DNA from 2 places in the Streptomyces sp. NBC_01410 genome. Region 1 is predicted to be linked to the other one. Evidence: riboswitches for the same ligand, from Rfam matches in the RefSeq annotation. Region 1 holds a riboswitch; the other holds the start of a gene.
What was found. A riboswitch is a leader RNA that binds a small molecule or an ion and turns the genes downstream of it on or off. The one in region 1 is predicted to bind cyclic di-AMP.
Positions count from the first base shown of each region.

Region 2: another riboswitch for cyclic di-AMP. It lies ahead of OG741_RS33160 (peptidoglycan DD-metalloendopeptidase family protein); the one in region 1 lies ahead of OG741_RS19235 (M23 family metallopeptidase).

Region 1 is NZ_CP109530.1:4,214,674-4,218,655, reverse strand. It holds gene OG741_RS19240 (PP2C family protein-serine/threonine phosphatase) at 1-1,022, shown strand, start outside; cyclic di-AMP (ydaO/yuaA leader) riboswitch at 1,301-1,457, shown strand; gene OG741_RS19235 (M23 family metallopeptidase) at 1,469-2,518, shown strand; gene OG741_RS19230 (PrsW family intramembrane metalloprotease) at 2,705-3,982, opposite strand, start outside.
Region 2 is NZ_CP109530.1:7,240,940-7,244,921, forward strand. It holds gene OG741_RS33140 (helix-turn-helix domain-containing protein) at 1-439, shown strand, start outside; gene OG741_RS33145 (DUF6126 family protein) at 432-587, shown strand; gene OG741_RS33150 (tyrosine-protein phosphatase) at 600-1,412, opposite strand; partial or broken gene OG741_RS33155 (GH36 C-terminal domain-containing protein) at 1,535-1,744, shown strand; cyclic di-AMP (ydaO/yuaA leader) riboswitch at 2,153-2,308, shown strand; gene OG741_RS33160 (peptidoglycan DD-metalloendopeptidase family protein) at 2,313-3,278, shown strand; gene OG741_RS33165 (SGNH/GDSL hydrolase family protein) at 3,451-3,982, shown strand, end outside.

The sequences.
Region 1 (3,982 bases):
CGCTGATCGCGGCCCCCATCTTCACCTGGGTCGGCACCCTGCTGGTCGGTATCGCGGCGATCCTCGGCGTGACCGGGCTGCACTTCTACAACCACACCCTCTCGCAGATCACGGCGTTCACCGAGCTGACCACTGTGATCACCGTCGCGGGCCTCGCGCTGCTGATCAACCGGGTCGTACGGCTCGGCAGCCAGCGCCTCGCATCGGCCCGGGTGATCGCCGAGACCGCGCAGCGCGCCGTGCTGCCGACCCCTCCGGAGCGGATCGGGGGGCTGCACGTCGCCGCGCGGTACGAGGCGGCGCAGGCGGACGCGTTCATCGGCGGCGACCTCTTCGCCGTACAGGACACGCCCTTCGGGGTGCGGCTGGTCGTCGGGGACGTACGGGGCAAGGGCATGCAGGCGGTCGAGGCGGTGGCCGTGGTCATCGGGGCGTTCCGGGAGGCCGCCGAGCAGGAGAGCTCGCTGGAAGGGGTCGCCGCGCGGCTGGAGCGGGCGCTGGTGCGCGAGGGCGCGCGGCACAACCTGGACGCGGTCGAGGGGTTCACCACCGCCGTACTGGCCGAGATCCCGCGCGGTGATCGTGTCGTACGGATCGTGAACCGGGGCCATCCGGAGCCGCTCCTGCTGTACGCGGACGGGAACGTGAACATCCTGGAGCCGACCGAGGCCGCGCTGCCGCTCGGTATGGGCCTCGGGATCTGGCCGGACCGCTCGGACGCGCACCGGCTGCCCCCCGGGGCCACGCTGCTTCTCTATACGGACGGGCTGTCCGAGGCGCGCGACAGGAGCGGCGTCTTCTACGACCCGGGCCGGCGGCTGGCGGGGCGGCTGTTCCCCGGGCCCGAGGAGCTGCTGGACGCCTTGGTGGACGACGTACGACGCCATACGGGTGGCGGCTCGACGGACGACATGGCGCTGCTTGCGGTCAGCCGCCCCGCGGAGGGGCAGCAGGAGCGCCGCAGGACCGTGCCCGTGATCGGCGCGGGCGGGCGGGACGGCGGGGATCAGGGCGGCGAGTGAAGGCTCTGGCGGCCCGGCGTCGTGAAGCCGGACGGGGTTGGGAACGGTACGTAATCGAGAGGCACCCCTCCGCATAACATTTGATGCACCGTCAGGTGACGGGACATGGCGGATGGTGCATGAGGGGCGATCAACTCACCCCACTCCGGGCGCTTGTGTCCGGTTAAGTCCCGGCGATGTTGTTAATGATCAGTCGGAACAGCTTGGAATCGGGCCCCGGTGTCTATTAACGTTCGATAACGCAGCGCGGTCGTCCCAGTCGTCGCAAGAGGCGGCACCGTGCGCACGCGCCGAATTCCGCAAGGGAACCGGGGAACCACCAATTGGGGTGAATCGGGCATCTTTTGCCGCTCTTGTCCGCGGCGGAAGCGCCCGTAGGAGACCTTCCTGCTCCGAACCCGTCAGCTAACCCGGTAGGCGAGAAGGAAGGAAAGGAGCACGCCTCAGTGGCGTCCAACAAACCTGCCCCGACAGCACCCTTCGAAACTGACTTCTTCGGCGACGAGGTGGCAGAGCGGGCATGGGAGGAGTGGAACCCCACCGAGGACTCCGTCCGTCCGGTGCGCGGCCGGCACCGTGTGATGAAGCAGCGCGGCGGACTCGCCCGCAGCTCCACGGTGCTCGGGGTCGGTGTGATCGCCGCGGTCGGCGCGGGCGGCATGGCCACCGCGCAGAGCAAGCCGCCGGTCTCCATATCGCTCCCCGACTCGATCTCGGACAACCTGCCCGACGCCAAGTCCCTTCCCGGCGTCGGCTCGTTCATGTCCGACGAGTCCTCGGACGCCGACGCCGGGAACACCGCTCCGCTCACTTCGGCGACGCTCGCCGCTGACACCGGCACCGGCTCCAGGGCCGAGGCGCAGGGCTCCGCCGGTGAGGCGCTGCGCGCCCGCATCCTCCAGCAGGCCGATCAGCAGCGGGCCGAGGCGGACGCCGAGGCCAAGGCGGCCGCGGAGAAGCTCGCGGCCGAGAAGGCAGCGGCCGAGGCGAAGGCCCAGCAGACCGCGGCGGAGGCCGAGGCCGAGGCGGCGAAGCTCGCCGCCGAGAAGGCCGCGGCGGAGAAGGCGGAGGCCGAGCGCCTCGCCAAGCTCGCCGCGAGCTACGCGCTGCCGACCTCCTCGTACACGATCACCTCCACCTTCGGCGAGGCCGGATCGATGTGGTCTTCGGGCTACCACACCGGCCTGGACTTCGCGGCCCCGACGGGCACGCCCCTCAAGGCCGTGCACAGCGGCACCGTCAAGTCGGCGGGCTGGTCCGGGTCTTACGGCTACCGCACGGTGCTGGAGCTCGAGGACGGCACGGAGATCTGGTACGCCCACCAGTCCTCGATCTCGGTCAGCGTCGGCCAGAAGGTGTCGACCGGCGAGACGATCGGGCGCGTGGGCGCGACCGGCAATGTGACCGGCGCGCATCTGCACCTCGAGGTCCACACGGCGGGCGGGACCGGGATCGACCCGATGGCCTGGCTGCGGGACAAGGGCCTGACCGTCTGATTTCTCCGTGCGCCCCCTCGCGCCGCCGCTCGGCGCGAGGGGGCGTTCTGCGGATGCCCCCATGTGCGCGGTGCTCCGCACTCCCCTGAACGCCGGCAGTTCTGGCGCTCACCCCCCGACGCCAGGGCTGCCGGTCTCTCCTGCCCCGGTCGCGTACTGCACGCAGGCGGAGCAGGCCGTACCGGCCTAGGAGCGGTACGGGTTGTAGCCGCCGTAGTCGCGGTGCGGGGGCGGGGTCCATACCCGGCCCGTCGCCCGCGCGGCGTAGCTCAGCGCGGGAGACGCGACTTCCTTGCGCTGCCACAGGTGGTGCAGCAGTTCCTGCTCGCGCTCCATGAAGTCCGGGCCCGCCGTGCCGCGCTGAGCCCGGTGGCGCAGAAACGCCAAGGTCGTCGCGAACCGCTCGTACTCCGAGACGGCGTGGGCCGCGGCCGGTCCGTGCGTACGGCGGGCGATGTCGCGGGCCATCGTGCGCGCCCGCATCGAGGAGAGCGCGCGCGGCTCGTCGGCCGTCAGCCAGCCGGCCGCCGCGTATGCGGGCAGTTCGGTGGATATCGTGCGCAGTTCGCGCTGCCGGGTCCAGATCGTGAGCCAGGTCAGCAGCCCGAAGACCGGGACCATGAAAGCCCCGTACACGGCATAGAAGCCGAACGGGCCGAAGAGCGACGCCGAGCCGTTCCACAGCGCGTGCATGCCCATCGCGAGGGCGAGGCCCAGCAGCGGCAGCGCGATCCGCCGGAACCGCTGGCGCCGTGCGGCGAGCGCCGCGATCCCGAAGCCGATGCCTGTGAGCACGGTGAAGAGCGGATGCGCGAACGGCGACATGACGACACGTACGAAGAAGGTCGCCGCGGTCACCGATGCCAGGCCCGAGGTGCCAATCTCCTGGTCCTCACCGAAGGCGTTGCCCAGGTAGAGGATGTTCTCGGTGAAGGCGAAACCGGTCGCGGTGAAGCCCGCAACGACGACGCCGTCGACGATCCCGGTGAAGTCCCGTCTGCGGAAGGTGAAGATCAGCAAGATCGCCGCGGCCTTCGCGCTCTCCTCGACGACCGGGGCTATGACGGTCGCGCCGAGCGTGTCCGCGCTCGCCGGGTCGGCGGTCGCGGTGGCTATCCAGCGGGTCGCGAAGGTGTTCGCGATGATCGCGACGAGGGCGGCGGCGAAGGCGCCCCAGGCGAACGCGAACAGCAGATTCCGCCAGGGTCCCGGCTCGACCCGGTCCAGCCAGCGGAAGGCCGCGGCGAGAAGCGGGACGGGCAGGGTGGCGAGGCCCAGTCCGACCAGGAAGCCGTGGGTGCCGGTCTGTTCGCGTACGAGAGCCAGGATGACGAGCCCGGAGAGGGCGAGCAGGGTGATGACGACCCCGGCCCGAACCGCCTTGCTGCGCCAGAGCCGGGAGGCTCGCCGCGGTTTGTACCGCCAGCGGGCGCGCTCCGGCACGGCATCGAAGAGCGGCTGCTC
Region 2 (3,982 bases), 3.0 Mb from region 1:
CCGCCGCCAGCCCTCGCTGCCGATGCTGCTGGGTCTCGCCCGCATCTACGGTACGACCGTCGCCGAACTCCTCGGCGAGTCGGCGCCCGAGCGCGAGCCGATCATCCGCGCCGGGCGCAACGAGCCCTCGTCGGCCGACGGCTGGACCTACCACCGGGCCGGGGGCCCCGGCCGGGCCATGCAGGCCCTGCGGCTGGTCGTGCCGTACGGATCCCAGGGCGACCTGGTGCGGGTGCACCCGGGCGAGGAGTGGCTGTACGTGCTCGACGGGCGGCTCCGGCTGGCGCTCGGGGACGCCGTGCACGAGCTGAGCCCCGGGGACAGCGCGCACTTCGACTCCCAGACCCCGCACCGCATCGCCGCGGCCACACGCGAAGGGGCGGAGCTCCTGTTCGTACACACGCTGCTGCAGAGCCCCGACATCCATCCGCATGCCTGACACACGCGAAAGGCCCGCCATGTCCCAGCACAATGAAGAGAGGAAGTTCCCCCGAGGACTCGTGATCCGGCTCTTCGCCTATCTGGTGGCGGGCCATCTGTTCGCCGCGTTCCTGTATTTGCTGTTCACGCTCGGCGACAAGAGTTAGGCGGCCGGTGGCTCACGCCTCGTCGAGGAGGCGCTCGCGCAGCCGCTCGCGGGTTTCGGCGCTCACGTTCAGGCCCTCGCTGAGGTAGCGCTCGGTGTCGCCCCAGGTCTGCTGGATCGTTTCGAAGGCCGCGTTCAGATACTCGGCGCGCGCGTCGAAGAGCGGGGCGAGCAGTTGCATCACTTCGGGGGACATCGCGGCCGGAGAATTGTCGCCCCGGCGGACCAGATAACGGCGGTGCGGGTCATTGGACTTGAGGTAGTCGGCCTCGATGGCGTCCCGCTCGACACCGACCGCGAGCAGCGAGACCGCTATGGACAGACCGGCGCGGTCCTTGCCCGCCGCACAGTGCATCAGCGCCGGGACGCTGTCCTCGGCCAGCGCGTGCAGGACCCTGCTGTGCTCGGCGGTGCGCTCCTTGATGATCCTCCGGTACGACGCCGACATCCGGCCGGCCGCCTTCCCGTCCGCGAGGATCGAGCGCAGCTGGTCGAGATCGCCGTCCCGGACCATCTTCCAGAACTCCGCGCCGTCGGCCGGGTCGGTGAGCGGCAGATTCACATTGCGCACGCCGGGCAGCTCGACGTCCGGGCCCTCAAGGCGCATGTCGGCCGCGTTGCGGAAGTCGAAGATCGTGTGCAGACCGAGCGTGGCGAGGAACGAGGCGTCCGACTCGGTGGCATGGGCCAGATGACCGCTGCGGAAGAGCCGGCCGTGCCGCACCCGCCTGCCGTCCACGGTCGGCAGGCCGCCCACATCACGGAAATTGCGCACTCCGGTCAGCTCGGGCTCTGTCGAGGGGGCCTGCGGCAGTTGCTGCGTCACGTGGGCTCCTGAGGTGACTGCCGTCGGCGCTCCTCGCCGACGATGGCGCTTTCCCGACGATACGACATCGCTTTAGCGGGCAATCATTTCGATCTGTCGGCGAGCAGTTACGCACTCCACACGTCGTCCTCGCCTGGCTCCAGGCGCAGCACTACGGCGAACAGCCGCCGCGGCTCAGGCTGCGCGGTCTCGATCCTGCGGCGGTCTACGCGTGCCCGGACACGGGTGCCCTGCACCGTGGGTCGGTACTGCTGCACCACGGGCTGCACACGGGACTCAGGGGTGATCTGGACGCCACGGTGATCCGGCTGCGGCGGCTCGGGCAGAGGTAACCGTGACCGACAGGTACGGAGAATACGCCCGAAAAGGGACAATCGGCCGCCGGGGAATTTCTCGGTAATGGCAGATCCGAGGGAAAAGTGAGCCTGATCGGTCGATAGTCATCAAATGGTGCTTCTGTCCGAATTGGACGGTTCGACATAACCTGCCCCGTCTGCAATGGAGATGGGGCATGCGTCGTGAGCAGGATCATATTTGTCACGGTGTGTGGTGGCGTGACGGATACGAAATCCGTTGCCTGGCGGGGCGGGGAAGATCATTGATAGACGGAGCGTAACGGGAATTCTCCGGCGATATCACGCCGACTCGTGATCCGTAATTGCGGCAGCTTGTTCCTTTCGGCTCGGCTCGTTTACGTTCACGGCAATCCGGACGGACCGCCAAATCCTGCCGCCGCCCGGAATTCGAACCCACCCACGTGTGGCAGGAGCGGGGGACCCAGGTAGTACGCCGATTCCGCACTTCCGGAACGGCTCGGGGTTAAGCAGCGCAACCGCGCGGCCGGGCATCTCCAGCCCGAACCCGACAGCTCACCTCGCCGGCGCCGGAGAGGAAAGCGCCATGCCCGCAAAGGGTAAGCACCGCCGTCCCAAGACCAGCCCGATCACCCGCGGTTTCGTCGCAGCGGGCACAAGTGGCGCCGCCATCGCGATCCCGCTCATGGGTGCCACCGGGGCCCACGCCGCGGGCAAGACCGCCCCCGTCGCGACCTCGTCGCACACGGCAGTGACCGCCGCCGCGGCACCCGCCGCGTACAAGGCTCCGCACAAGCCGGCCGCCGCACCCACGACGTACTCGGTCGTCGCCGGTGACTATCTCTCCAAGATCGCGGACGAGCACAATGTCCGCGGTGGCTGGAAGAAGCTGTACCAGGACAACCGCGAGCGGGTCGGTGACAACCCCTCGCTGATCCACCCGGGCCTCAAGCTCACCCTCGGCACCACAGCGAAGGCGAAGGCTCCCGAGAAGTCGCAGCACCGCGAGAAGAGCCAGGACCGGACCGCCGCCAAGACCGCGTCCAAGGCTGTCACCAAGGCCGCCGCCAAGACCGTGTCCAAGGCCGCCTCCAAGGCCTCCACGGACTCCGGCTCGGCGAAGAGCGCCCCGCAGACCAGCAGCTCCGGGTTCACGACCCCCCTCGACGGCGCGACCGTCATCACGCCGTACCACCTCTCCGGCTCGATGTGGTCCAGCGGTTACCACACCGGTGTGGACTTCGCGGCCTCCACCGGCACCACGGTCAAGGCCGTCGGCCCGGGCACCGTCGTCTCCGCCGGGTGGGGCGGCGCGTACGGCAACGAGGTCGTCATCCAGCACGGCGACGGCAGCTACTCGCAGTACGCCCACCTCTCCTCCCTGGCCGTCTCCGCCGGCCAGAGCGTGAGCGGCGGCCAGCAGATCGGCCTCTCCGGCTCCACCGGCAACTCCACAGGACCGCACCTGCACTTCGAGATCCGCACCGGCCCGAGCTACGGCTCGGACGTCGACCCGCTGGCCTACCTGCGCCAGCACGGCGTCACCGTCTGACGCCCGTCCGACGCGGCGATCACGCTCTCGTCCCCTCGTGCCGCAGCCCGCGGCGCGGGGGGACGCGGCGTATTCCGCCCTGGACGAATCTTGGGCGGTGGCAAAGATCACCCCTCGTCAACCCCTCCTTACGGTCGCGTAGGTCACATACGTAAGGGGAGGATCAGTACTTGTGGCAGACGATTCGAGAACAGAGATCAGCGGCGGATTCGGGTCGTACGCGGCGATCGGTGACAGCTTCACCGAAGGCGTCGGCGACCCGGGTCCCGACGGGATGTACGTCGGCTGGGCGGACCGGTTCGCGGTCCTGCTCGACGACCGGATGCCGGAGCACACCTTCAGGTACGCCAACCTCGCCGTACGTGGGCGCCTCCTCGACCAGATCGTCTCGGAACAGGTGCCAAGGGCGAGGGAACTGGCCCCGGACCTCGTGACGTTCTGCGCCGGCGGCAATGACATCATCCGGCCCGGCACCGACCCGGACGACGTGGCCGAGCGCTTCGAGCGCGCGGTCGCCGACCTCACCGGCGCCGTGGGGACGGTCATGGTGACCACGGGCTTCGACACCCGCGGCGTGCCGGTGCTGCGCCATCTCCGCGGCAAGATCGCCATGTACACCGCGCATGTACGGGCCATCGCCGACCGTTACGACTGTCCCGTACTCGATCTGTGGTCGCTCAGGTCCGTCCAGGACCGGCGCGCCT